Regions from separate parts of the Novibacillus thermophilus genome, predicted to be linked through region 2. Evidence: riboswitches for the same ligand, from Rfam matches in the RefSeq annotation. Region 2 holds a riboswitch; the other holds the start of a gene.
The links. A riboswitch is a leader RNA that binds a small molecule or an ion and turns the genes downstream of it on or off. The one in region 2 is predicted to bind S-adenosylmethionine.
Positions count from the first base shown of each region.

Region 1: another riboswitch for S-adenosylmethionine. It lies ahead of B0W44_RS14075 (OsmC family protein); the one in region 2 lies ahead of B0W44_RS05495 (homocysteine synthase).

Region 1 is NZ_CP019699.1:2,884,236-2,899,102, forward strand. It holds partial or broken gene trpE (anthranilate synthase component I) at 1-707, shown strand, start outside; partial or broken gene trpD (anthranilate phosphoribosyltransferase) at 715-1,736, shown strand; gene trpC (indole-3-glycerol phosphate synthase TrpC) at 1,726-2,499, shown strand; gene B0W44_RS14030 (phosphoribosylanthranilate isomerase) at 2,496-3,140, shown strand; partial or broken gene trpB (tryptophan synthase subunit beta) at 3,137-4,344, shown strand; gene trpA (tryptophan synthase subunit alpha) at 4,341-5,162, shown strand; gene hisC (histidinol-phosphate transaminase) at 5,219-6,325, shown strand; gene B0W44_RS14050 (prephenate dehydrogenase) at 6,322-7,443, shown strand; gene B0W44_RS14055 (hypothetical protein) at 7,671-8,150, shown strand; gene B0W44_RS14060 (tetratricopeptide repeat protein) at 8,362-9,648, shown strand; gene htpX (protease HtpX) at 9,800-10,693, shown strand; gene B0W44_RS14070 (putative RNA methyltransferase) at 10,854-11,735, shown strand; SAM riboswitch class I at 12,197-12,300, shown strand; gene B0W44_RS14075 (OsmC family protein) at 12,438-12,902, shown strand; gene sfnG (dimethylsulfone monooxygenase SfnG) at 13,018-14,100, shown strand; gene B0W44_RS14085 (NADPH-dependent FMN reductase) at 14,097-14,684, shown strand.
Region 2 is NZ_CP019699.1:1,100,299-1,115,165, forward strand. It holds gene leuS (leucine--tRNA ligase) at 1-1,323, shown strand, start outside; gene comER (late competence protein ComER) at 1,425-2,255, opposite strand; gene B0W44_RS05485 (helix-hairpin-helix domain-containing protein) at 2,391-3,017, shown strand; gene B0W44_RS05490 (MFS transporter) at 3,123-4,382, shown strand; SAM riboswitch class I at 4,420-4,529, shown strand; gene B0W44_RS05495 (homocysteine synthase) at 4,607-5,896, shown strand; gene B0W44_RS05500 (DUF3139 domain-containing protein) at 6,068-6,412, shown strand; gene dcd (dCTP deaminase) at 6,488-7,045, shown strand; gene B0W44_RS05510 (DNA internalization-related competence protein ComEC/Rec2) at 7,113-9,521, shown strand; gene B0W44_RS05515 (2-hydroxyacid dehydrogenase) at 9,753-10,733, opposite strand; gene B0W44_RS05520 (GntR family transcriptional regulator) at 10,961-11,605, shown strand; partial or broken gene B0W44_RS05525 (aldehyde dehydrogenase family protein) at 11,705-12,362, shown strand; gene B0W44_RS05530 (Glu/Leu/Phe/Val dehydrogenase dimerization domain-containing protein) at 12,633-13,763, shown strand; partial or broken gene B0W44_RS05535 (alanine/glycine:cation symporter family protein) at 13,804-14,867, shown strand, end outside.

The sequences.
Region 1 (14,867 bases), 1.8 Mb from region 2:
GTGTGCTCCGAACGCTCAACCCTTCGCCCTACATGTACGTGTTGCAAATGGGGGATGAGACCGTCGTCGGCACGTCGCCTGAACTGTTGGTGAAGGTCACCGACGGGCTGGTGGAAACGCGGCCCATTGCCGGTACGCGGAAGCGTGCAGCCTCCGTTGAGGAAGACGACCGGCTTGCAGAAGAGCTGCTCAAGGACGAAAAAGAGCGGGCTGAACACTTAATGCTCGTGGACTTGGGGAGGAATGACGTTGGCCGCGTCACCGAATACGGCACTGTCAAAGTCGCCCAGTTCATGGAAATTGAACGCTATTCCCATGTCATGCACATGGTGTCGCACGTGACGGGGAAGTTGAAAAAAGGTGTCAGTCCGTTCCGAGCCCTGACGTCTTGCTTGCCGGCGGGCACAGTTTCCGGTGCTCCGAAACTGAGGGCGATGGAAATTATCGCTGAATTGGAAGGAGAGAGGCGGGGAATATACGCCGGAGGCATCGGGTATTTGGCTTTCTCCGGCAACCTGGATACGTGTATCGCCATTCGCACGATCGTATTCAAAAACGGTAAAGCGTACGTTCAGGCAGGGGGAGGAATCGTCGCCGATTCCGTCCCGGAGAACGAGTACGAGGAATCGATCAATAAGGCGCGTGCCATGCTGACGGCATTGGCTCACGCGGAAAATATGTTTCAACCTATGGCACAGAGGAGCTGAGAAGAGGATGCAGGACAGTTTGAAGCGAGTCGTCGAAGGACAGAATTTGTCCCGACGAGAGGCAGCTCACGTGATGGAGCAGTTTATGGAAGGGAAAGCAACCCCTTCCCAAATGGGCGCTTTTTTGGCGGCACTCAGGATGAAAGGCGAAACAGTGGACGAGATTACCGGTTTTGCCGAAATCATGCGCCGCAAAGTGGTGCCGGTGAAGCAATCGTTTCATAACACGGTCGATACGTGTGGTACCGGAGGTGACGGCGGCCGAACGTTTAACGTCTCCACCGCCACATCTATCCTCGCTGCGAGCGTAGGGGTTCCAGTGGCCAAACACGGCAATCGATCCGTCTCCAGCAAGAGCGGCAGTGCCGATGTGCTGGAAGCCCTTGGTATCGGAGCCCAGATGTCGGCTGAAGAAGCAGAAACAGCGCTCCAACAAATCGGTATTTGTTTCATGTTTGCCCCGCTGTACCACCAGTCGATGCGCCACGTCATGCCGACGCGCAAAGAGCTGGGGATTCGGACGTGCTTTAACATCCTCGGACCGTTGACGAATCCTGCTGGAGTGAAACGCCAACTGTTAGGGGTGTACAGTCAGTCCTTGACCGAACTCCTCGCTTCTGTTTTAAACGAGTTGGGGTCCGACCGGGCACTAGTCGTGTCCAGCGACGACGGACTGGACGAGATATCGGTCAGCGCGCCGACGCAAATTAGCGAACTGAAAGACGGACAGGTGACGACGTACAGTATCACGCCGGAGGCTTTAGGTCTTGCCCGTTATCCCTCCGTGACGTCGCAGGAGGAGACGCCACTCAGAACGCAGCCATCATTCGCGACATTTTCTCCGGCAAAAAGGGAGCTGCGCGGGACATCGTGTTGGCCAACACGGCTGCTGTTCTGTACGTGGCTGGTGTCGTCGACAGTTTGCGAGAAGGGGTACGCCTCGCCGCCGAAGCCGTAGACAGCGGTACGGCAACGGCGAAGCTAAATGAAATGGTTGCCTTTGCAGGAGGAAAGCAGCATGTTTCTTGAACGCATCCTGGAAGAGAAGAAGAAGGAAGTCGAACAGTTAAAACAACGCCGCGACGCTTTCCCCGAGACGCGGGCTGTGCGCCGGTCACTGTCACAAGCACTGAAAGAGGGGCCGCAGCAGTTCGGCTTGATCGCCGAAGTGAAAAAGGCTTCCCCGTCAAAAGGGCTGATCCGCGCCGATTTTGATCCGACGGCTATCGCCTGCCGTTACGCATCGGCGGGGGCCCAAGCCGTGTCAGTGCTTACGGACAAGACGTTTTTCCAAGGAGATTTGTCCTATTTGACAAGTATTCGGAAAGTAGTCGATCTTCCGCTGTTGCGAAAGGACTTTATCATTGACCGCATTCAAATAGACGAAAGTGTCGCTTTTGGAGCGGACGCCATTTTATTAATTGCCGCAGCCCTTGAGCAGAAGCAGTTGACCGATCTTTGCCGGTACGCCCAGAAGCGCGGACTGGAAGTGTTGCTGGAAATTCACACGGAAGAAGAACTGGCTCCGGCTATTGAAGCCCAACCAGACGTCATCGGGATTAACAACCGCAATTTGCACACGTTTGACGTCTCGCTAGATGTGACGCGTCGTCTCATACGTCACATCCCGCAAACCATTCCCGTCGTGAGTGAAAGCGGCATTTCAACTCCGGAAGTGATGCAGGAACTGCAAACACTTGGCCTTTCGGGGGTGCTTGTCGGCGAATTTCTCATGCGGCAGGAAGACGTTGCAGACGGCATTCACTATTTAAGGGGAGTCCCCGCCAGATGAAGGTGACGGTTAAAATGTGCGGATTGCGTTCGGAGGACGATGTCGCGTCCTTACGCAACCTGCCTGTCCAGTTTGCCGGATTTGTGCTGGCGCCGAGCAAACGTAAGATTACAATAAATACATTATGTAAACTAAAGACACTGCTGCCGCATTGCGTCACACCGGTTGCTGTCATGGTCAACCCGACACAAAAGGAAGTGGATGACGTCATCGACCGGGCAGGAGTGACGACGTTACAGTTGCACGGGGATGAATCGCCTGACTGGTGCCGGGCGTTGCGCAAACGGCATGGGTCGATTGCGCTCATTAAGGCGCTGGCAGCCCGAGGAAAAGAGACGGTAGAACAGATGGCAACGTACGGTGACATCGTCGACACTTTTTTGATTGACACTTACCAGCCTGACGCACGCGGCGGAACCGGGAAGACCTTTCGGTGGGAAGACATCCCTGCTTATCTCGAAGCTGCTCGGGAAGTTAGGAAACCGCTTTGGATTGCCGGCGGACTGACGCCGGAAAATGTGCAGCAACTGTTGACGCGTTATCGACCGGACGGTGTCGACGTGTCGAGCGGCGTTGAAAAAAACGGGGTAAAGTCCGCGGAACGTATGCAGCAATTCGTACAAAGGGTGAGAGCGATATGACGAGGACGAAGACTGTACCGGATGAGCGGGGGCGTTTCGGCCCCTTTGGCGGGCAGTATGTACCGGAAACACTGATGAACGCTTTGGAAGAATTGGAGCAGGGATTCAAAAGCGCTTCGGCGGATGCCACTTTTCACAAAGAGTTGCACGCGTTGATGGTGCAGTACTCGGGACGGCCGACTCCGCTTTACTTCTGCCGCCGGCTGACGGAAAAGTGCGGCGGGGCGCGCATTTACTTAAAGCGGGAAGATTTAAATCACACAGGCGCACACAAAGTGAATAACACGTTAGGGCAGGGCCTTTTGGCCAAAAAATGGGCAAACAAAAAATCATTGCCGAGACGGGAGCCGGACAGCACGGGGTCGCGTCAGCGACAGTGGCGGCTTTGCTCGGCCTTGAGTGCAAAGTGTTTATGGGCGAGGAAGACATTCAGAGGCAACGCTTGAACGTCTTTCGGATGGAGTTGTTAGGGGCTGAAGTCGTCCCCGTCTCATTGGGTTCGGCGACGTTAAAAGACGCGGTTAACGAGGCGATCCGTTACTGGGTGAGCCACGTCGACGACACGTTTTACATGATCGGATCTGTCGTCGGCCCCCATCCTTATCCTCTCATTGTGCGCGATTTCCAGCGCGTCATCGGCGATGAGACGCGGCAGCAGTTTTTGAAAGAACAGGGAGAACTGCCTGGCCACGTCATCGCGTGCGTCGGCGGCGGCAGTAACGCCATCGGCATGTTTACTGCGTTCGTCGACGATGAAGACGTCCAGCTGCACGGTGTGGAAGCGGCCGGTGAAGGACTGAATACGTCGGCGCACGCCGCCACGCTGTCACAAGGGGTCCCCGGCGTGTTACACGGGTCCCTTACGTATCTGTTGCAAGATGAGCACGGCCAGGTGTTGCCCGCCCACTCCATCTCAGCCGGACTGGATTACCCGGGAGTAGGCCCAGAACACGCCTATTTAAAAGAAGCAGGGCGTGTGCGCTACACAGCCGTCACAGATGACGAAGCCCTCGACGCCGTGGCAAAACTGTCGCGAACCGAAGGGATTCTGCCGGCCCTCGAGTCGGCGCACGCCGTTGCGGAAGCCATAAAAATGGCGCCTGAACTCCCGCCGGAACAGTCTGTCGTCGTCTGTCTCTCCGGCCGGGGCGACAAAGATGTGCACACTATCCGTGAAGCACTGAAGGGAGCTGGGGGAGAATGAGAACACAAGCGGACAATCGCATCCAGCAGGCGTTTGACAGACAAGCACATCCTCTTTTCATCCCGTATGTGACGGCGGGAGATCCCCATCCGGACGTCACAGTCGATTTGCTCCTGACACTGGAAGAGGCGGGAGCGGACATCATTGAGCTTGGGGTGCCTTATTCTGACCCCCTCGCAGACGGTCCGGTGATTCAAAATGCCTCCAACCGCGCTCTGCAACACGGCGTGACGTTGAGCAAAGTGCTTGAGATGGGAAAGGAGGCGCGCCTGAGAGGCGTGAGTGTTCCCTTAGTGCTGTTTACGTATGTAAATCCCGTTTTCCGCATGGGTATCGAGGTGCTGTGCCGCCGGGCAAAAGCGGCGGGGTTTGACGGGATGATCGTTCCCGACTTGCCGATGGAAGAAAACGGGGAATTACTTGAAGCGGCAAAACGGCATCATTTGGCGTTCATTCCCCTCGTGGCCCCCACGTCGAACGAACGGATGGAGCGCATTGTAGCCGGCGCCCGGGGGTTTGTCTACTGTGTGTCGTCCCTGGGCACGACAGGGACGCGCGATACGTTCTCCGACGACGTCATTCCTTTTCTCCGCCGCGTCCGGGCACTAAGCGCTGTCCCGACTGCCGTAGGTTTCGGTGTATCCAAGCGGGAACACGTTGAAGCATTTGCGCCTCACGTCGACGCCGTCGTCGTCGGCAGTGCGCTCGTGCGTGAAATTCAAGCCGTCGGTGACAAACTGCTGCACCCGAACCGGGAAAGAAGACAAGCTGGTCACGCCCATATTCGGGGGTTTGTCAGAATGCTCAAAAACGGGTAAACTTAGGAGAAAAAACGAGGGGCTTTTGACACCCCCTCTTTGAGGAGACATGTCAGATGCAACCGAAACCTACCGTACAAGGTTTACCCGTCTATCAGCCGGGAAAACCGATTGATGAAGTGAAACGGGAATACGGACTGCAGCACGTCATTAAACTGGCGTCAAACGAAAACCCGTTCGGCTGTTCACCTTACGTCCTCGAACATTTGCTGCCCAGTGCGAAAGAGGCAGCTCTTTACCCGGACGGAGCTGCGCGGGAATTGCGGGAGCAGATGGCCCGCCACCTCGGGATCGAAGAGGGGCAGCTATTGTTCGGCAACGGGTCGGACGAACTCGTACAGTTGATATCGCGCTGTTATTTACAACCGGGGACGAACGCCGTCATGGCAGACGTGACCTTTCCCCGCTATGAAACGAATTGCCGGATCGAAGGAGCTGACGTCATCAAAGTGCCGTTAAAAGACGGTACCCACGATTTAGACGCCATGGCCCAAGCGGTCAACGACGAGACGAAAGTCGTCTGGCTGTGCAACCCGAACAACCCGACCGGGACGATGGTGACTCACGACGACGTCGTCCAGTTTTTGGACCAGATCCCGTCATCGGCGCTCGTCGTCATGGACGAAGCTTACGTCGAGTACGTCACGGATGACCGATTCCCGGACTCGCTATCACTGTTGAGCGAATATCCGAACCTCATCATTCTCAGAACATTTTCTAAAATTTACGGACTGGCGTCCTTACGTGTCGGATACGGGATTGCGTCCCCTGACATCCTCACCGAGCTCAACCGTGTACGCGAACCGTTTAACGTCAACGCGTTGGCGCAACGAGCTGGTGTGCTCGCACTGGAAGACCAGTCGTTTGTTCAGGACTGCCGCACGAAAAACACGTCCGGAATTGAGCAGCTGACGTCCGCTTTTGACCGTCTAAACATGCGCTACTTCCCGTCACAGGCCAATTTTGTCTTTGTGCAAACAGGGGTGCCGTCCGAAGAAGTGTTTCAACATTTATTGGAACAAGGCATTATCGTTCGCCACGACACGTCATGGGGTTTTCCGACGGGCATTCGCGTCACGATCGGCAGTCAAGAGGAAAATGCGGCGTTCATACAAGCGTTGGAACAATTTATTCAGAAGCGAGGACGAGAACGCGTTTTATGAAAGAGATCGAGCAAGTCAGCATTGTAGGTGTCGGGTTGATTGGCGGGTCCCTCGGCCTCGTCTTTCGGCAGCACGGCATCCGCGTCGTGGGCTTCGACAAGGACGCTGAAAGCCTTAAACGCGCTGCAGCGCTAGGCGTCATCGATGAGGGGATCCCGCAATTGGTGAAAGCCGTATCGGACTCTGACGTGATCATCGTCTGCACGCCGGTTCGTACGATACGTGCCATCTTAGAACAGCTGTCCGCGATCTCGCTGAAACCGGGTGCGATTGTGACGGATACGGGGAGTACCAAAAAGGAGCTCGCGGACTTTGCCAAACGTTTGCGCTGGCAAAACGGGAGCTACATCGGGGCACACCCGATGGCGGGGTCACACCGTTCAGGGGTTGAAGCGGCAACGTCTGATTTGTTTGAAAATGCGTATTACGTCTTGACCCCGTCTAAGGAAACACCTCTGTCCACAGTGGAAAAGCTGACAAAGCTGTTGAAATTCACTCGGGCGAAAATTGTCCAAATGACGGCGGACGAACATGACCGGATCATGGCTGCTATCAGTCACTGGCCCCACGTATTGGCTGCCATGCTCGTCAATCAAGTTGGAGAGTACAACAAGCGCAACGGGTGGTACCATACGCTGGCGGCTGGGGGGTTTCGCGACTTCACGCGCATCGCTTCCAGCGATCCAAAAATGTGGCGCGACATTACGCTAACGAACCGCGTTCCCATCCTGACGATGTTGGAACACTGGCAACGCGAGCTCAGTCAGTTTCGGCACATGCTCTTGAACGAGCAGGAGGAAGACCTGGAGGCATTCTTTCTCGGGGCAAAGCGGTTCCGCGATCAACTGCCAAAGCGGGCACGTGGCTCCCTGCCGCGCGTTTACGAATGTTACGTTGACGTTCCCGACCATCCTGGCAGTATCGGCAAAGTGGCCACGCTGCTCGGAAACAAAGGCATCAGCCTGGCTAACATCGGCATTTTGGAAAACCGAGAGGAAGTGGCCGGCGTTCTCAGACTGGCATTTTACAAAGAAGCCGACTACGACCGCGCCGTTTCCGTGTTGAAAGAACACGGCTATCCGGTGTATCCGGCGGAGAGGGAGAACGGGAACCGTTGAGACAGGGTAAGGAGCGAAAGTTGACAATGTTAAAAAAAGTATTGACGCCATGATAGCGTTTTCGTTATACTTACAGTACAGTATGGTTTCTCTCCACTCCTATCTACTAACGCTTTGCGTGCACCACTGCCTGTGGCGGTGGTTCTTTTTTTGGTCGTGGGACATACGTTGTAACTGAGGTTGAAGCGATACTCACATAATATCGTCTTGTACAGGGGTGGTGCGATGTGAGCAAACAAGTAGTACGTTGGTGCTGTGAATACGCGTTTGTGTTTACATCACTGGCTGTATTAAAAAATGTGTTTTTTCCGTTTATGCTGTGGCTGTGGTTTGTCCCGGGAGATCTCACGGCTGCCTTGCAGGAGGCCACATTCCTCATCTTTAGCGTCATTTCCATCATCCTTCTTCTCAGCCTCGGGTCCATCAGCCGCCACCGTTACGGTCTTGCGATCTGGCACGTCACGTTAGCGACATTTCTCCTCAATGTTCCGTTTATCGTGCTAGGACTGTTTCCCGTTACGCGGTCGTGGGCAGAAGGGTGGTGGAGTGTGATAGGCGACGGAATAGAGCTGTGGGTGCCGGCATTTTCATCGGTGAAAGGGTGGCTGTTGTTCCCCATTAGTCTCTTTTTCGTTTTAGCAGGGCGCCGTTTTTACGTTCGCGACCAGAAACAGGCAGCAAAGCCGTCCCCGTCCAAGCTAACGTGACGGCAATACGCCGCAGCAGAAGAGTGGGGCGCGGGCTTCAAAGGGATGCCGTGTAACGGTCGCCCTTTTAGGATTTGTCTTGAGTCAACCTTTTCCCTTCACTGCACACATGACACGGCACGCGATTGTCACTGCACTGACTGTAAACGCCAGACTGCGTGGAGCACGGGCGCTAAATTTGATACAATCATCTCACGAGGAGGCGTATCCGTTGGAACAGTGGCAACAAACGCTGCAGTCTATCTTGTCTGAACTGGATGATGGCCAATACGAACAAGCCTTAAAGCATCTAGCCGAAGTAGAATCGTTGGCAGCAGACCATCCTGACCGCCTTGCCCAGCTCGCTGAGCTGTATTTCGACCTCGGCCACCAGGGAGCGGCAGAGAGAATGGCTGAAAAGGCACTGGAACTTGAAGAAGAGATGACAGTCGCCTTGCTCATAAAAGGGGAAATCGCAGTGGAGAGAGAGAATTGGGACGAGGCGGTCGATTACTTGGAACGGGCCAACCGGGCTGAGCCGAATCAGCCTGATGTCCTTGTTGCCCTCGCCGACTGCTATCGTGAAATGGGCATTCTGGAAGTAGCCATCCACTACTTGGAACAGTTAGTCGAGCAGGAGCCGTTATCTCCCCACTATTTACACGCCTTAGGGTTAACCCAGCTGGAAAGCGGGGAACCCCGTGCAGCCATCAATTCTCTTATGACTGCACACGAAATGGATCGACAGGATACAGACATCCTCACGGCACTGGCTCAAGCTCTGATGGAAGTCGGGGAGTGGGAAGAAAGTATACGCTACTGGGAGCAAGCGCTACGTCTCAATCCGGACGACACCGATGCTGCGTTGTCAAAAGCCGTATTGCTCTATAAAATCGGGGAATCGGACGAGGCCCTGGACCTATTGAGGCAGTTGAAAGAGAGAGAGCCGGAAAACACGGCCGTATTGAAACAGCTGGGTGAGGTCGAACTCGCCCTCGGCCGTACGAGAGATGCCAAAAACACGTGGAAGGCGCTGCACCGCCTCGATCCGTATCAACCCGACGCGTACCTGTCCCTCGGCAGAATCGCTCTCAAGGAACAAAATTGGTCGGAAGCGCTCGATTACTTTAGACGGGCGTTAGAATACGGCGACGACCGCGATGACGTATGGATCGGGATGGCTGAAGCCTACCGAGGGATGGGAGAGTGGTCAGAAGCGTTGGACTGCTATGAACAGATGATCAATCATTCTGACGAAGCTTCCCCTCCGGCCGGTATCTATCGCGAGATGGCACGTTGCTACATGGAGTTGGAAGCATTGGATGCCGCTGTTGAGTGTCTGGAAAAGGAGTTGCAGATGACAGATGATGCCGACCTGCACAACGAGCTCGCTGACGCCTATTGGCAGTCCGGACGCCGGGCCGACGCTTGCGCTTGTTGGAAGCATTCTCTCCAACTGGACCCGAATCAATGGGAGGTTGCCGACCTGTACGAAAGAAATTGCGGAGATGATGAGTAAAACTTCAGGACTTCTATTTTGCCATGCTTACAGCATCAGCACACGTAGGCGTCGTGACAATTTTTATTCATTGCTGACGCCGCAAAGCGGCATGAGGAAAACTTGGTTCTAATAGTGTCAATCATAGCCTATAGGACGGAGGAAAGTGAACGTGCGACGAATTGTTTTATTCGTTTTAACGAATATTTTGGTCCTGACGACCATGTTGATTGTGTTCACCATTTTGTCCACAGTGTTCGGAATTGACTTCAACTACATTTCGGAGGGGACGATTAATTTTGCCACGTTACTGATCTTCAGTGCTGTCGTCGGCTTTACGGGAGCTCTTTTCTCCTTGGCCATTTCCCGGTGGATGGCAAAGACGATCATGGGCGTGCGCGTCCTCGACCCGAAAAGCAACTTGTCAGCCGATGAACGCAAGATTGTGGACACTGTTCACCGTCTCTCAAAAAGAGCCGGGCTCAAGAAAATGCCGCAGGTAGGCGTATACCATTCACCCGAAGTGAACGCTTTTGCGACCGGTCCGACGAAGAGTCGCTCTTTGGTCGCCGTTTCCACTGGACTGTTACAGTCCTTGGATGAAGACGCCGTCGAAGGCGTCCTCGCCCATGAAGTGGCACACATCGCCAACGGCGATATGGTGACGATGACGCTGTTGCAGGGCGTCGTCAACACCTTTGTCGTCTTTTTGGCCCGGATCGCCGCTTTCATCGCATCCCGTTTTGTGAGGTCAGAGTTGCAAGGTGTGGTGCATTTTGTTGCCGTTATCGCGTTCCAAATACTGTTTTCGCTTTTAGGGAGCCTCGTCGTCATGGCTTTTTCCCGTCACCGGGAATACCACGCTGATCGCGGCGGAGCGGAGCTGGCAGGAAAGGACAAAATGATCCACGCCTTACACTCTCTAAAACTGTACGTGAACCGGGTGGATACGAAACAGGCGGCGTTACAAACGCTTAAGATTAACAATAAGAAGCGCGGGACGACCTATTTCTTTTCCTCACATCCCGATTTGAATGACCGAATTCGCCGTTTGAAAGAACATTAGTGAGCATGTTTTTCGGGTTAAGGTTGCTATTCTCAAAGAGACAGCGAGTAAGCTGATAACCGGTGAGATGTTTTGCCGATTTTCGATACATCTTTTGCTTAACATCTTGCAGAATAGTTGAAAAGGATGGGCGTTGACGGGAGTGTCCAATTTGTCCAAAATGGCGAAGAAAGCGATCAGTGCAACATATGCCCGCAAGTTTGAATCCATTTTCCAATGTCCCGTTTGCGGTTCATCTATGCAGGTAGTTGATTTAAAAAGTCTCGTGTGTTCCCACAACCACACGTTTGATTTTGCCAAACAAGGTTACGTTAACTTGCTCACCCGCCCGACAAAAACTAAGTACAAGAAGGACCTTTTCCAAGCGCGAAGAAAACTCTACGCAGAGGGCGGTTTTTTTGAACCGCTCATCCGGTCCATAGCTAAATTCATCATTAAGCAGGCCTCAAAAAAAGAGACCGTCTACGTTCTCGATTCAGGCTGTGGTGAAGGTTTCCACCTTTCGAACGTATGCGAGATAGTGACAGCTGTGGGAAAAACGGTAACAGGCGTCGGGGTGGATCTATCAAAAGAAGGTGTCGCCATCGCGTCCCAGCATGATTCGAACAAAATTTGGTGTGTGGCTGATCTTGCCCGTGCGCCGTTTAAAGACAAACAGTTTGACGTCATTCTCAATATCTTGTCACCTTCAAACTACACGCAATTCAACAGACTGTTGAAACCGAATGGCTTTGTGCTGAAGGTTGTTCCGCAAAACGGCTATTTAAAGGAGTTAAGGGACGCCTTTTTTGATGAAGCGGAAAAACAGACGTATTCCAACAAAGGGACTGTCGACCGGTTTCAAGAGGCTTTTCCCGAATTCGATCGTTCGCGAATATGTTATACGATGAGCCTCGATCAATCGTCCATTCACTCCTTGGTCCGCATGACTCCTTTGGCGTGGAGAGCCCCTGAGGAGCGGGTCAGATCGTTTTTAGAGCGGGAAGCGGCAGACATCACCGTTGATTTAGAGATTTTAATCGGTTATAAACAGCCCGATTAAATTCGGTTTATTCAAAAAAGCATCATCGCCGCTTTGCCACCCAACCTCAACAAGCCGAGTCGGCGTACCGTCCGTTGCCCGAAGGAACGAATCTGGATTATGTATTCACCGCGCGAAATTACCGGCCAATTACTCGGGGCAGACGATTTCTTATGGCGGGAAGGTCATACCTTAGCAGAATCGAATCCATCTGCTTTCTCCTTCAGAATGAGAACGATTGTTGAACGAGGGAAGGGGTCGATCCCCAAAAAAACAAGTTCAGCTTTGCATAAATACGTGACGCTTGCAAGCCCGGCTGGACAAATGACAACGTTCGGCCGGTTTCTAAAGTGACATTTTCTCGGAACAGTTAAGGGGACAATTTCACTGACGATTGACAATAAATTGAAAAGGTGTTGACAGATATCTCTCTTGTGATATGATTATTTCAAAGTCAGCAAAATGACATAGCAATTGTCTGCTTCTTATCCAGAGAGGGGGAGGGACTGACCCTATGAACTCTCGGCAACCAGCCGCAACGGCCCGGTGCCAATTTCAGAGGAATGGTTCATTCCGAAGATGAGAAGGCTTGACAAAATGTGCCGCGTTTTGTGAACCCTTCTCTTGTTGAGAAGGGTTTTATTACGTTAAAGGGGGATGCGGGAAAAGAAGGAACACACGGGTTTTGATGGCACGAAACATAAGATTGGAGAGGAGATTGAAATGGCACGAAGTACATTTAAGGCAACCGCGCAATTAGGAGAAAAATTTCAAGTTCGGACACACTCGAGGGGCCACACGGTCATCGTCGACGAGCCAAAGGAGCTCGGCGGAACGGATCTGGGACAGAATCCGGTGGAACTCATCCTTTCGGCCCTCGGAGCTTGCCAGTCCATCGTCATTCAGACTTACGCCGAGAAATTTGACATAACCGTTGACGCACTGCGCATCGAGCTGGAAGGAGATTTAGATTTAGACGGCTTTTTGGACAAATCGGACGTTCGCCCCGGTTTTTCCGACGTGAGGTATCAAGTGTTTTTGAAGACTGATGCGCCGGAAGCGAAAGTGAAAGAGTTTTTACAATTTGTCGAAGCCCACTGCCCGGTGGCGGATACGATTGCCCATCCAGTCAACCTCGTGTCCTCCGGTTTTGTCATTGAGAAAGATCAGCGTACTCCAACAACATAAAAACGAAAAAAAGGTACACTTTTGGCAACACACTCTTCACAAAGACATTTGGCACGGGTCCCATCTCCCATAGGATCGGACCCATCGAGGTTCATGATAAAGGAGATAGAAAACATTGAGCGACATAAAGTTTGCTTATTGGGTGCCGAACGTGAGCGGAGGGCTCGTCATTTCCAGACTTCCGCAGCAAACAGACTGGACGTTTGAAGCAAACAAACGTTACGCCCAAACGGCAGAAGCAGTCGGCTTTGAATACGCCTTGTTGCAAACGCGTTTTATAGCGAACTACGGAGCAGAAAATCAACTAGAAGCAGCGACGCTAGCTGCTTCACTGGCCAGTGTCACTTCGAGGATTAAGCTTATCTCCGCCGTCCTTCCCGGCCTTTGGCACCCTGGAGTTTATGCGAAGATGATCGCTACACTGGATCACATCAGTCGTGGCCGCGCCGCAGTCAATGTCGTCAGTGGTTGGTTTAAAGGCGAGTTTACTGGTTACGGCGAGCCGTGGCTTGAACACGACGAACGTTACCGCCGTTCGGAAGAATTCATTCGTGTGTTGCGGTCAATGTGGACAGAAGAGGAGACGACGTTTAAAGGGGACTTTTACCGGATAAACAGCGCCCCGCTCAAGCCGAAACCTATACACACTCCTCCGATTTTCCAAGGGGGAAATTCAAAGGCGGCCCGGCGGATGGCAGCACGCGTGTCCGACTGGTATTTCATGAACGGCAATACGCTGGACGGCCTCAAAGAACAAATTGAAGACGTCCGGTCCCTCGCCGAAGTCGAAGAACGCACACTGAACTTTGCCGTTAACGGTTTTGCTATCGTCCGCCCCACAGAATCAGAAGCCGTCCAAACCCTTCGGGAAATCGTGTCACATAGAGATGAGGAAGCTGTAAGAGGTTTCAGTGAATCGGTCAAAGAAGCCGGTCAGTCCACGAAGGAGAGGGACGGGATGTGGGCCAATTCTTCCCTTGAAGACCTCGTGCAGTACAATGACGGTTTTAAAACGGGGTTAATTGGGACGCCTGAGCAAGTGGCTGATCGCATCATCGAACTTAAGAAGATCGGAGTGGATTTAGTACTCGTCGGTTTCCTTCATTATGAGACCGACTTGGAAGCGTTCGGGGAAGACGTGATCCCGCTCGTCCGAGAAAAAGAGCAGGCTTTGAGAGACAGAGGAGTGGTGGTGTGAGACTGTTAGGTTTGTCGGGAAGTTTGACACCGCGCTCTAAAACGTACATCGCCGTCGAACAGGCGCTCACATTCGCTAAAGCGTACGATGCGTCGGTGGCGACGGACCTCATCAGTTTGCGGGATTATAAACTGTCGTTTTGTGACGGCAGAGATCCAAAACTGTATGAGGGGGATACGAAGCAGGTCATTCAAAAAATAGAAAATGCCGATGCGCTCATCGTCGGAACACCTGTCTATCGCGGTTCGTATACGGGAGCGCTAAAAAACGTGTTTGACCTCATACCCAATGGCGCCTTGGAAGGGAAGGTGGTCGGCTTAATTGCCACTGGTGGAACGTACCACCATTTTCTGGCCATTGAACACCAGCTAAAACCACTTTTCGGCTTTTTCCGCGCCCACGTCGTACCGGGTACGGTCTATGCCCACAACGACCACTATTCCGACAAGAGGTTGGTCGATCCTGACGTTATCGAACGCCTGCGTCGCCTCGGAGAAGATGTCGTCAGATTGCAGTATGCGATCGGAGGCGGCTTGGCAGGTGCGGAGGCTCCGCCCATTCCGAGAAAAGCATTGAAAAGGTGAAGAAGGTAGGCAGCACCTTCTTCACAAAGACATTTGCGCGCAAGGTTTCTCTTGCGCGCCTTTATTTTAGCACAGGTTCCGCAATTCGTCATTGTGGCGAACGAGAGCCCTGCATGCCCTCGAATATGATGGACGGAAGGGGTTGTGCTTGCTGCAAAATGGCTCACAAACCGAATGTCTTTC
Region 2 (14,867 bases):
GAAGACGGTGTCCTCGTCAATTCCGGCCAGTTTAACGGTATGCCGAACCGCAAAGCGATTGTGGAAATCAGCAAAGCGTTGGAAAGTCAAGGCAAAGGAGAGCGTACTGTCACGTACAAGTTGCGGGACTGGCTCATATCCCGGCAGCGTTACTGGGGAGCCCCGATTCCAATCATCTACTGTGACGCGTGTGGCACAGTCCCTGTACCGAAAGAACAGTTGCCCGTTCTGTTGCCGGAAGATGTCACTTTTGACGGACGCAGCAACCCGCTGACAACGTCCCCTTCTTTTGTTGACACAACGTGTCCCCGCTGCGGTCAGCCGGCACGGCGGGAGACGGACACGATGGATACGTTCATCGATTCCTCTTGGTACTACTTGCGCTATACAGACCCACACAATGAAGAAAAGCCGTTTTCCAAGGAAATGGCGGACAAGTGGATGCAAGTGGACGAGTACATCGGCGGGATTGAACACGCCATTTTGCACCTCTTGTACTCGCGGTTCTTTACCAAAGTCCTGTACGACGCCGGGATGGTGTCGACGGACGAGCCGTTTAAAAGTTTGCTGACGCAAGGCATGGTGTTGAAAGACGGCGCCAAAATGTCGAAATCGAAGGGAAATGTCGTCAGTCCCGATGAGATAATCGAGCAGTACGGTGCGGACACAGGGCGACTGTTCATTCTGTTTGCCGCTCCGCCGGATCGCGATTTGGAGTGGAGTGATTCCGGCGTGGAAGGCAGCTACCGGTTTTTAAACCGCGTGTGGCGGGTCGTGGGTGAACACAAACACATATTTGAAGACAGGCCCCAGGCTGAACCAGACGTTGACAAAGAGAGCAAGGCGCTCAACCGAACTTTGCACTACACGATCAAGAAAGTGACGGAAGATGTCGGGACGCGCTACAACTTTAACACGGCGATCAGTGCGATCATGGAGCTCGTCAACGCAGTACAAAGTTATCCGCAGACGGCCGATCGGGGGACTTTGGCCGATGCAATTGAACATATCGTATTGCTGTTGGCGCCGTTTACGCCACACATCGCCGAGGAACTGTGGCAACAGATCGGCCATAGGGACAGCGTACACGAGCAGGCGTGGCCGACTTTTGACGAAGCGGCCCTCGCCCTGGACGAGGTCGAGCTCGCTGTACAGGTAAACGGCAAAGTGCGCGACAAGCTTACTGTGCCGGCAGGCGCTGACAATAAAGAAGTGGAAGAGATGGCACTGGCGCGGTCCAAAGTACAGCAGCAGTTAAACGGCAAAACGGTGCACAAAGTCATTGTCGTCCCGAAGAAGCTGGTGAACATTGTGGCGAAGTAAGGTGAATTACCATCACTGAAGCCCCCCTTTTCGCGAACGAAAGTCGCGAAAAGGGGTTTTTTTGCCGATATACAATCGTAGAGAGGTTTATTCAGTGGCTTTTAGGTGTGCTCGTAAAACATGCGCTGCACGTGTTGCAAGTCTTTTTCGTGTTTGTGTTGGGTCATGTGAAATAACTGTTGAAAAACGGTCCCCAACTCCTGATCTAGTACGTTTAAACCGTCACGAGTCACACCTCCCGGAACCGCGACGCGCTCCTGTAATGATTCCAGGCTAAACCCGCCTTCTGTCAACAGTTTCCCAACGCCGAGAATCATTTCGTTCACGAGGGAAACGGCGGTTTCTCGTGGGATGCCGGCCACGTCACTGGCTGATTCGGCAAAGCGCTGCATGAGTAAGCAGAGAAAGGCGGGGGCACAACTGGCGAGATCCGAGGAAACGCGTACGTGGGCTTCATTGATTTCAATGGGACGGCTGATGTGGCGAAACAAACGGAAAAGCGTTTTCCGATCGTCTGACGTGAGGCGGGAACCGAACATGACCAAAGCCGCTCCACAAAGCACTGAGTTTGTAATACTGGGGACGACTTTCGCAACTTTTGCCGGAATGCGCTCTTCTATGTCGCGGATCAAGACCGGACTGGTGATGGAGATGACGAGGTGCTCCGGCTGGACCACATCCTGGATGTCGTCCAGGACGTTTCCGTATTCAAGCGGTTTGACACAGATCAATATGATCTCGCTGTTTTCGACGAGGGTCCTATTGTTTGGGGCAATGTGTATGCCCGGATGTCGTGCTGCCAGTTGACGCGCTTTTGCATGGGTACGGTTGTAAATGAAGATGTCGTCCGTTCCCAAGGCACCAGCTTTTAGAAATGCTTCGATCAGGATTTGTCCCATGTTTCCGGTCCCGATAAATCCAATTTTCGCCAAGCGAAATCCCTCCAGTCGTCAACGTGTCATTTATTTAGCCTATGACGGAGGTGAGGCAAATACGACAGAGGATAAACATTCAGTTTTTGGAGGCGGAGGAGTTTGGCAAATTGACGGGAAAGAGGGGGAAGATCGTTGTTTCAAACGTGGTCGAACAGGGAGATAAAACTGATGGCAGTCGCGCTCGTTTGCGTGATTTTGCTTCTCAGCACACTCATGTACTTTCTGTTTACAGACCGGGCTGAAAGTACGGAGGAAATTCCGTTAGGCGACGACCTGCCAGACGGTGGATTCGTGGAAAAGAAAGAGGAGGCGGCAGATGAACCTACGGAAATCGTCGTCGATGTCAAAGGAGCGGTGAAGCAACCGGGGATTTACCGTTTGCCTCCTGACTCCCGCCTTTATCAAGCCATCGAAGCTGCCGGAGGAGCCACTGACGAAGCGAACACGGACCAACTCAATCTGGCTGACTTTTTGATAGACGGAATGGCGGTCATCGTTCCCCGCGAGGGCGAGGAGCTGCATGACACGACACAGGGAACGGGAGGGGAACCTCACACAGGAACCGGGAAAGTGAACATTAACCGGGCCTCTGAAGCGGAGTTGCAGACGTTGAGCGGTATAGGGCCGACCAAGGCGGCCGCCATTGTAAAGGACCGGGAGGAGAACGGGCCTTTTAAAACGGTGGACGATCTGACACGCGTAAGCGGGATCGGAGATAAAACGTTGGAAAACATAAAAGACGACATAACCGTTCGCTAGAAGAAGGGAGCGAGCTTCGTTATACTGGAGATATCTGTCGCTTTGGGTGGGCAAGTCACCCACACGTGCTTGGAAAAATAAAAATGGTGGACAGGGGGTGGGGAGTTGAAGAAGCGCCCGTTCTCTTACGGCAAGATTGTTGCCATCGGCAGCGGTTTTTTTGCGCTGACACTCGTGTGGACTGTGTACAATACGTACATGCCGCTCATTCTAGGTGAGTTTATCGAAAGTCGCGCGATTCGCGGCTCGATTATGGGATTAGACAATTTACTGGCCGTTGTGTTGATTCCCCTCATCGGAGTGTGGTCCGACCGGCTGGATACTCGATACGGCGGACGGCTTCCGTTTCTCATTGTCGGAATGCCGATGGCCGCCTTGTTTTTTGTCCTCATTCCGTTCCTCGGTCGCGGCGCACTCTGGATGCTGTTGTGCGTCGATATCGCATTTCTTCTGGCCATGACGGTTTACCGTGCACCCGTGATTTCGCTCATGCCAGACCATACGCCAGTGGAAAAGCGGTCGACGGCAAACGGTGTCATCAATTTGATGGGCGGGGTGGGGGGACTGCTTGCGTTGTTTGCCCTCGCACCGCTCTACGACCTCTCCCGCTCCTACCCGTTCGTCATCGGCGGGATGATCCTGTGTGCCTCGTTTGCTCTACTTTTCTTCACCGTTGAGCGGCATCCGCCGTACGCTCGTGTCAATATCCAAGACAGCGCTGAAACAGTGCCCCTTCGATCGTTGCGCTCGAATGTAGCCAGGCTTGCTGAACCAACCTTTCGCGGCCATTTTCTCATCCTTTCTGCCATTTTTTTGTACTTTGTCGGCTACAGCGGGGTGGAGGCCCAGTTCAGTGTGTACGCGACTGAACATCTCGGGGCAAGCGGGGGCGAAGCTGGGTTGACCCTCGGTTTCTTCAGCTTGTCCTTTGTACTGTTCGCCCTTCCGGCTGGAATGGTCGGAAGTCGGTTCGGGAAATCGGAAACGATGCTCGCCGGACTGATCGGCTTGCCGGCCCTCTTCCTCATCATGCCGTGGATCACTTCCTTGGCACTGTTGAAAGTGTTACTTTTCGCGGGCGGTATGGCCTGGGCTCTCGTCAACGTACAGGCTTATCCGCTCGTGGCCGATTTAGGGGGCACGAAGAGAATCGGTTTTTTCACGGGGATGTACTACCTGTTCTCCATGGCCTCGTCAGTGGTCGCTCCAGCCGCATTAGGATTTTCGATGGACGTTTTCGGCCACCCCTCCCTTTTTTACACTGCCGCCGCGAGCTTTGCTTTCGCTTTTTTTCTGTTAAGAAAAGGGACGGACCTCGTCAAATCAAAAAAAGTATTTGACGGATCAGAATCAATGCCTATATAATAAATAACAACCTGTACAGGGAACTGAATATTTTGGAGCCTTATCAAGAGTGGTGGAGGGACTGGCCCAATGAAACCCGGCAACCGGTCTTCGCCTTTAGGAGATGCGGTGCCAATTCCTGCAGGACGTTTTCCTGAAAGATAAGGGGAGATTTAGTCTTTTGGTATGAAGCTCTTCCTTATCGGAAGAGTTTTTTATTTATATGTTTGAGGAGGAACCTGACGATGAGTGACGAAAAGCAATACCAGTTTGACACACTGTCCGTCCACGCCGGACAGCAACCCGACGAGGCGACGAATGCCCGAGCGGTCCCGATTTACCAGACGACTTCATATGTCTTCAACGACACGGATCATGCGGCTAACTTGTTCGCCTTAAAAGAGTTTGGCAACATTTACTCCCGGATCATGAATCCGACGAATGACGCCTTTGAACAGCGCGTGGCCGCTTTGGAGGGCGGGGTTGGCGCGCTGGCCACGGCGTCTGGACAAGCGGCTATTACGTACGCGATCTTAAACATTGCCAAGTCCGGAGATGAAATCGTGTCGGCCAGCAGTCTGTACGGTGGAACGTACAATCTGTTTTCCCACACGTTGCCAAAGTTGGGGATACGCGTTCACTTCGTCGATCCGTCCGATCCGGACAATTTTCGTCAAGCGATCAATGAAAAGACCCGCCTCGTCTTTGCTGAGTCCATTGGCAATCCGAAAAATGACGTGTTGGATGTGGAAGCGGTGGCCGCTATTGCCCACGAGAACGGAATTCCGTTAATTGTGGACAATACGTTCCCCACGCCGTATTTGCTGAGGCCCATCGAATTCGGAGCTGATATCGTTGTCCACTCTGCAACGAAATTTATTGGCGGACACGGGACGTCCATCGGCGGCGTCATTGTCGATTCCGGCAAGTTTGACTGGACGAACGGGAAGTTTCCCGAACTGACGGAGCCAGATCCGAGTTATCACGGAGTGGTGTACACAGAAGCACTTGGCCCTATCGCTTACATTACGAAGGCCAGAGTGCAGTTGTTGCGGGATACTGGAGCCGCGCTCTCTCCTTTTAACGCCTTCCTGTTTTTACAAGGGCTGGAGACGTTGCACTTGCGCATGGAACGTCACAGCGAGAACGCGTTGAAGGTGGCTCAGTTCTTACAACAGCACGATGCGGTAGAGTGGGTGAATTACCCCGGCTTAAAAGGCCATCCGTCCTACGAAAAAGCGCAAAAGTATTTGCCGAAAGGACAGGGAGCGATTTTGTCATTCGGGATCAAAGGAGGTCTTGAAGCCGGGAAGAAATTGATCAACAATGTGAAGTTGTTCTCTCACTTAGCCAATGTCGGCGACGCCAAGTCACTGATCATTCACCCGGCCAGCACGACGCACCAACAGTTGACACCGGAAGAACAGCTTTCCACCGGGGTATCGCCGGAATTGGTCCGCCTCTCTGTCGGAATCGAGAGCGCAGACGACATTATAGCCGACCTGGATCAAGCTTTGAACAGAAGTCACGCCTAACGGCAAGGGACCATAAAAACATTTTGATCGCGGAGGCAGCGAAAGCTGCCTCTCTTTACTTGCTAGGCTGTTCATAAAACGTTGCATTTTTTAAAAAAAAGGAGAAACGGGAAAACGGTATAATAGAGAATGGAAGTGAACAGTTGACAGGAGCAGAAGGAGTCGAGACACGTGAAGAAAAGTGTTGTGATGGTAGCGGCTGTTGTTATCATCGGGGTGCTCGCGTTCTTCATGTTTTTGAAAATTTACGGAGACCCGACGGCTTACACGGAGTTAGAACAACGGGTCGAACAGTACTTAACGGAAGAACAGGGCGATGATCCCGATCGGATCGAAAGGATTGAAGTCTTCCGACAAGCGATGAAGCGACCGGGTTATTATGTAGAAGTCGTGTTTAAAGACGAACCTGAGACGGTATATGTTTACTGTGACGAGGGAGGACAAATCGTCCAGTGCGGCAAAAAAGAGACGGGTGCGGACGGAAAGGAGTCCAGTGTCACGCAACGCGAAAATTGAGCGCCGGTTCTATCATACTAGGACAAAGTGTTGTAAAATAGAGCTATTGATTTACCAGTTGGGGGTGGAGATCACGTGACGATTAAATCGGACAAATGGATTCGCAAGATGGCGACTGAGCACAAGATGATCGAGCCGTTCGTCGACCGCAACGTCGGCAAGGGAGAAGCCGTCAGTTTTGGCCTCAGCAGTTACGGCTACGATCTGCGCGTTGCGGATGAGTTCAAAATTTTTCACAACGCGTTAAATCCAGTCATCGATCCGAAAGAAATCAATCTGGACTCTTTTGTTGATTTTAAAGGGGACGTGGCGATCATTCCGCCCAATTCTTTCGCCCTTGCTCGTTCGGTTGAATACTTTCGCATTCCGACGAACGTTCTCGCCATCTGTGTCGGCAAATCGACTTACGCCCGCTGCGGCATTATTACGAACGTCACGCCGTTTGAACCGGGGTGGGAAGGGCATGTCACGTTAGAAATTTCCAACACGACGCCGCTTCCGGCGAAAATTTATGCCCATGAAGGGTTGTGCCAAGTGTTGTTTCTGGAAAGCGATGAAGAGTGTGAAGTGTCTTACCGGGACAAGAAAGGAAAATATCAGCATCAACAAGGTATTACACTACCGCGTATTTAGTTGACAAAAGAGGAATATTGGCAAAAAATGTCGAATACCCACACATCTGGAAAGGGTGTGTGGGTGTTTGCGTTGGTCTGTTTATTGGGTCACTGGATGGGTGACCGGGCTGTGGGTCGGCAGTCTAGGGTGGCTGCCTTTTACCATGTGGTGTTTGTCGCTGGCCGCTGTGTCCGTCGTTGGGGTGTGGCAGCTGTACAGGAGATGGCACGGCTTCCGCCCATTTGTGGCTGCAGTCGCTTTTTTGTCGGCTGCCGCTTACATGACCTGGACCGATGACCACAACCGCTCGGTCTGGCCGGAACACGCCCGCGAGTGGAAAGGCAGCATCACGGGCCGGCTCCTGGAACCTCCTGTGGTGGACGGGAACAGGGTGGACATCATGTTGCGGAGTGAGATGTGGCACCAGGGAGACGACACGTTTTCCACTGGGGGAGAAAAAGTGCTCGTCCGGCTCTATTTAGAAACTTTGGCGGAGCGAGATTACATTTACACGTTCCGGCGCGGCGACTGGGTGCGGGTTGACGTTAAACTGGAGAGGCCAGACGTTGCCCGGAATCCCGGAGGCTTTGATTACCGCCAACATCTGTACAGGCAACACGTGCACTGGATTGGGCGTGCCCAAGACGCCGGTGCTGTGGAACGCCTCACGTCTTCTCGACACGGGCTGGAGTTACTGGATCGTTTTCGGACCTATTTGGGCCAGCGGATCGATTCTGTTTATGAACATCCTGCCGCCGGTCTCGTGCGGGGGATGATTCTCGGTGAGCGGGAAACAGTAGATTTACAAGTCGAACGTCAATTCGCCACCCTCGGCCTGCTTCACTTGCTGGCCATTTCCGGCCTGCACGTGGGAATCGTCCTCGCCATCTTCTACGGGGGTTTAAAGTGGATGGGGGTGACCCGGGAGAGAGCTGCCGCTTTCGCTTTGCTCTTTTTGCCGTTTTACGCGCTGTTGACCGGGGCGAACCCTCCCGTTATTCGCGCCGCCATCGTCGGAGGGCTTGTCCTTCTCGCCGTCATCTACCGCCGCTGGAAAAACAGTGTCCACTTTCTCGCCTTGGCGGCGTCTCTTATGTTGCTCTTCAACCCGTACTGGCTCTTCAGCGCGAGCTTTCAGCTGTCTTTTACCGTAACCGTCGGCATCGTGGTCGGTGTCCCGCTCTTATGCAAGCGAATGCCGAAGCTCCCCGCTTTTCTGAGGGAGACCGTTGCCGTGACCGTTGTGGCGCAACTGTGTTCGTTTCCTCTCATCATTTACTATTTTAATCAGTTTTCTCTCTTGTCCGGTTTGGCCAATTTAATCGTCGTACCCTTCGTCAGTTTCATCGTCATTCCGTTAGGGTTTGCCACTGTTCTGCTAGCAGGCATTGCAGTTCCGCTGGCGACGTTGCCTGCCAAAGTGAACGAATGGGCCGTAGATGTGGTCTTGACAGTGGCCGAGATGTTGACGGACTGGGAGCCGTTTCATCTCGTATGGCCGACCCCGCCCATTCCGTGGGTGTTCGTTTACTACGCCTTGTTGGGAGCGATCGGCAAGTTTTGGCTGTGCAGCGATGTACGCGTTCCCCGGCGGAGGCGTGTCGGCTTGTCGTTAGCCTTTGTCTTCGTCGTCATCTTCGCTCACTCTCCTTTCCCGTGGTGGAACCGCCCGCTCACTGTCACGTTTCTAGACGTCGGACAAGGGGATGCCATCGTCGTGGAGACGCCGCAGCGCCAGACGATAGTAGTAGATGCAGGGGGCACGGGTTTTTTTGAACGAGAGCCCTGGCAAGTCCAGAGAGATCCGTTTGACGTCGGGGAAGACATTGTTCTCCCTTTTTTGCGGCACAAGGGAGTTGCCCGAATCGACTATCTCGTCATGACTCACGGCGATGCCGACCACATCGGCGGCATGAAAGCGTTAGTGGAGAACCTCCCCGTCCGCTACTTTGTGCGCGGGGCGGACACACACAACCCTTCAGAACTGGAGCGAGAGCTCCTGTCTTCTCTTGAAGCTGCCGACGTTCCCGTTTACCGGGTGACGAGTGGAAGCGGATGGCAATTAGAGGACGGGCTCTACTGGCAGTTTGTCCAGCCCGAGCCGGAGGACGTGCCGTCAGACGAGCGCAACGCCCAGTCGGTCGTAGTCCTTCTTTCGTATCAAGGGCGGTCCTTTTTGCTGACGGGGGACGCCGATCAAGAGGTGGAAGAACACATTGTGAACACGTGGGACATCCCGCCCGTAGACGTACTCAAAGCCGGACACCACGGGAGCGATACGTCGACGGGGGATGTGTTGTTACAAACCGTCCGTCCGAAAGTGACCGTGTTGTCTGTCGGAGAGAACAACCGGTACAACCACCCTCACCCTGACGTCATCGAAAGGTTACATCAGGCGGGAAGCTCTATTTTCCGCACTGACCGGCACGGCGGCATTACGGTCCGCGTCCACCGCGACGGTCACCTGTCAGTTGAACAGAGTATCGTTGATTAATGTCCTGTTTCAGATTACTCTTTCCATGTAACTGATTCGATAGTTGTGCCTATTAGTAGTTCACGTAGAGAGGGTTGGAGCAGTGACTGGAAAGCTGTGACGATTATCTTATGCGTAGTGGGATTCCCGTCAATAGCGGTTGATTCACACCAAACGGAGAACGAGGCTGTGTCTAGTGCATCAGCTTTTACTGACTTTCTAGACAGCTGAACGAAGATCGCCAAGGGTATCCTAGTCTCCCCAGACTTCGGGATTAATGAGATTCGGCGGTTTAATTCCGTTTAAACCCGCTTCAAGATTTTTGGCTGCTAGCTGAGACATTTTCAATTCCGTTTCATGTGTAGAAGAGCCGATGTGGGGTGTTGTGACCACATTTTGCATCTTTAAGAGCGGATTGAGCGGATCAACGGGTTCTTGTTTGTATACGTCTAATCCAGCAGCAAGTATTTCTCCTTTTTCTAAAGCATCGATTAAATCTTCCTCGACAACCGTTCTGCCGCGTGAACCGTTAATGAATATGGCCGATTTTTTCATCAATTTAAACTCCCTTTTCCCGATAAGCCCTTCTGTTTCAGGAGTAAGGGGAGTTATGAGACAAACAAAATCGGAATGAGCGAGTAACGCGTCAAGCGTACAAAATGTCGCGCGATACTTTGTGTCAACTTCAGGTTTTCTCGTACGTGAGTGATACAGTATCTCCATGTCGAACCCAAAGTGAGCCCTTTGTGCGATGGCTTGTCCTATTCTCCCCATTCCGATAATCCCTAATTTTTTATGGTGAACATCAACCCCGAATTGTTCCGGCACTAAAAACTCCGACCATTGGCCGCGTTTTACGAAATGGTCTAGCTCGGGGATGCGTCTGGCTGTTGCGATGAGGATACCGAAAATAGCGTCAGCAACCGTGTCTGTCAGGACATCCGGTGTGTTTGTTGCCATAATGCCCCTTTTCGTCAACGCTGTAACGTCTAAATTGTCGTAACCGACGGATACGTTGCTGACAATTTTTAGGTGAGGAGCGCGGTCTAACAGCATTTTATCTACTTTTAACTCTAAGCCGATAATTCCTTCGACTTGATGTAAATATTGCAAAAATCGCTCATCGTTCCTCGTATCGACGTGCTTAAAAAATTCGACCTCATATTTTTGCTGAAGGTCGTGTAGGACAGGCTCAGATACCCGGTTGTATGCAAGGATCTTCTTTTTTGTCATGTCATCATATTCCTTCCGTGCTTATTTTTTGTCGACAATCGACAATATCGTTAACTATAAAATATCGGGAACATAATCAGATGTCAATAAGTAGGTTCACAAAAATTAAAATTAAAAAATGCTTGACAATAAAAAATAAAGCGTATATGCTAAATTTAGTCGATTGTCGACAATCGACGTATTACCGTATAAGCGTACGACTTGTACAGATGAGGGGAAGAAATTCGATGGATCAACCGCTTGTCCACAAATCTCTCAGCCAATTTATTGCCGACCAATTACGCCGCGGTATATGGAACCGGGACATTCAGTTTGGTGAGCGTTTGCTTGAAAGTGAGTTGGCTGAAAGGTTTGAAGTCAGTCGCAGTTCAGTAAGAGAAGCGCTCATGATTCTCGAGCATGAAGGTCTCGTTAAGAGCAAGACGAGAAAGGGAACTTACGTCACCGAGTTTTCTGCTGAGGATCGACAAGAAATTTTGGAACTGAGGACATTGCTGGAGACCTATGCGTTTAAACGTGCGTTGCCTCGGTTAGAGGAAAAACACATAGAAGACCTTGAAAAAATACTTGAACGCATGAAAGTGAAGACAACAGAAAAAAATTGGAGTGACCTGTTTGATCTCGACATGCAATTTCACCACTACATTGTAAAAGTTTGCGGAAACTCACGACTTATCAGTATATACGACTCCATCCATGTCCAAATTAGAACATTTCTCGCCCACCTTGATCAGTATTACTCGAGTCACGAGTCGTTTTACGAAGAGCACAGGGAGTTGTTGGACGCCCTCTTAACACGGGATTCCAACATCATTGACAAAGCGGTTCGACAGCACATTGAGTATGTCGAAGAACAACTGCTCAACTTGTAAACAAGATCAAACTAATCAAGATCAGTATTGGAAGAGTTGACAGCGGTTATTTTCCTTCTGCCGTGCCGGATAGGGCGATCATTGAAGAATGGAGAATGCCCGTGGAACTTTCCGGCTGCCATGCTCACGCGCAAAATGGGACCAGCCCTTGCGGCGGGGTGTACGGTTGTTGTTAAACCTTCGAGTGAAAGCCCTTTAACAGCCGTTAAACTGTTAGAACTGTGTGAGCAAGCTGGTTTCCCCAAGGGCGTCGTCAATCTTGTGACGGGATCCTCCTCTAAGATTGGGAAAGCCATCATGGAAAACAGAAAAGTCCGTAAAATTACGTTTACTGGTTCGACTGAAGTTGGGAAAACATTGATCAGACAGAGTGCTGATCAAGTCAAGCGGTTGTCCCTGGAACTCGGTGGGCACGCCCCGATGATTGTCTTTGATGATGCTAATTTAGATGTTGCTGTAAAAGCTGTCATCGCTTCGAAGTTTAGAAATACCGGACAAACGTGCATTTGTGGTAACCGCATATATGTTCAGTCGGGGATATACGAAGCATTTTTGGAGAAATTTGCCGATCGTGTGAATCAGTTGAACGCGCGTCATTGAACAACTGGACTTTGGCATCGTTGGTTGGAATGACGGGACTCCTTCTGCCGCCCAAATTCCATTCGGAGGGATGAAGGAGAGCGGTATCGGCAGAGAAGGGGGACATGAGGGGATTGAGGCGTTCCTGGAAACTCAGTATGTATCAATAGGGATTTAAGAAAAAAAAACGGGAGGAACAACGGCATGAAGAAAACGTAGGAGTACATTTTCTAAATTCCACGTATTTCCCCAGTTTGGGGAAATAGCGAATTGAGAACTCGTGAATGGAAAGGGGGATAGTATGAGCCAGGAAAAGAGTTGGATACTTTCGAACGATTGACTTAATGTTCATTCTTCATATACAAGCTTAACTAAATAAACCTTGAAAAGAAAATGTTGTAGGGGTCCAAAAATTAGAGATTTTTACTCGTAGCATAGGGGGGATAATATGGCAGCTTATATAAAAACAGAGTGGACGGATCCTGTCACAAACGCAAAAGGTTACTTGGTAATTGATACATTAAAAGGCGGCATCGCTAGTGGCGGAACTCGTATGAGAAAAGGACTAACACAAAAAGAGGTGGCACGTCTGGCTCATACGATGACACTTAAAATGTCTACATTAGACTATCCAATTGGCGGAGCAAAAGCAGGGATTGATTATTCTCCGTCTAATCCAGACAGTTATGGAGTATTAAAAAGGTTTTTGGAGGCCCACAAACCTTATTTAGAGCAAGTGTGGATCACAAGTGATGATTTAGGCACGAGATTGGAAGACATCGCGAGAGCATTGAATGAAATAGGTTTAAAAACGGCTAACGCCTATTTAAATCAATATCCTGAAGCTGAGAATCTAATCGAGAATTTAAATAAAGCATTAAAATTAACGGTTAACAGTGTACCGCTTATTCACATGATTACTGGCTACGGTGTTGGAGTAACGACGCAGAAAGCTTTGGAATGGTTAGGGAGAGAAGTGACAGGGGCGACTGTTTCCATCCAAGGATTTGGAAGTGTTGGTGCGAGCGCGGCGTCATATTTTTCAAATGCAGGAGCAAAGGTTGTAGCGATTGCAGATATAGAAGGGACTGTTTTCTGTGAAGACGGTTTAGATATACCGCTACTCCTAAAGGCAAAAGACGAATATGGTTATATCGATCGATCTAGATTACCAAAAGCTTATTTAAACTTAACGAACACTGACTGTCTCACGTTGAATGTCGATGTGCTTGTTCCAGCTGCCGTTGCAGACGTTATTAATAAAGAAAACGCGCAAGATATTAAGGCGAAGCTAGTCGTCGAAGGAGCAAATATTCCGATAACAACTGAAGGGGAGAAAATTTTAACTAATAAAGGGATTTACGTTATTCCTGACTTCATTGCAAATGTGGGCGGGCTTGGTATGTTTGGAGCTATATTGTTTAAAAATTTGCCTCCAAATGCAGAAAAGATTTTAGACTATTTAAAAGAATCCCTAGAAAGAGCAACCATACATGCTCTTTCTCAAGCGAATGAGGAGGGAATTTCCCCAAGGGAAGCAGCCTACAGATCCTATAAGACAGAACCTATAAGATCATAGAAACTAGATAATTCCAATTATTAGAGGAGGAATTTTCATTATGGAACGTCTAATCGATTATATTGTCGCTGTATCTGATTGGATTTGGGGGCCACCCATGATTATATTGTTGTTTTTAAGTGGGATTTTTTTAACGATCCGTTTAGGTTTTTTCCAGTTCAGATATGCCTTTTATATAATTAAACAGACAATCGGAAGGGTTTTCAAAAAAACAAATGGGGAGGGGACGATATCGCCTTTCCAAGCCCTCACATCGGCTCTTGCCTGTACTATTGGTGCTGGGAACATTGTAGGTGTACCAGCCGCCATCATGTTTGGGGGCCCTGGGGCTATTTTTTGGATGTGGATGATTGCTTTGCTAGCGAGTGCTATTAAGTTCTCCGAAGTCGTGTTAGCTTTAAAATATAGGGAGAAAAATGCGAGGGGCGAGTTTGTTGGAGGGCCCGTCTACTACATGGCCAAAGGGTTGAATATGAGGTGGCTTGGCGTTTGGTTTGCGATAGCTTTAATGATTGAAGTTATTCCGAGTGTCATGGTACAAGGCAATTCCTTAGCCGCAACTGTTCAGGAAACGTTTAATGTGAATCCGGTCATGACGGGGATTGTATCGATGTTAATTGTCGGATTTGTCATTATCGGTGGAATCAAAAGAATTGGAAAGTTTACAGAGAAATTTGTCCCACTTATGGTTGGTTTGTATTTGTTTGGGGCTTTGATAATAGTGATAATGAATTTTTAACATGGTGGGGGAAGTTCTTTCATTAATTTTCACATATGCGTTTCAGCCGATGGCGGCGGTAGGAGGATTTGGTGGAGCAGCTATAGCACAAGCCATTCGCTGGGGATTTGCCCGCGGAGTGTACTCCAATGAAGCTGGAGTAGGAACCGCTCCAATCGCTCACGCATCCGCAACAACAGATCATCCAGTCAGACAGGGTTTATGGGCGGTAATGGAAGTTGTCATCGACACGGTAATTGTTTGTACAGCAACTGCATTTGTTGTGTTGTCTACCGGGGTTTGGAAAAATGAAGGGGCAGGCGGGAATCCTTCCGCACTGACAACAGAAGCGTTTTCTGTAGCTTTAGGTCAAACAGGTGGACTAA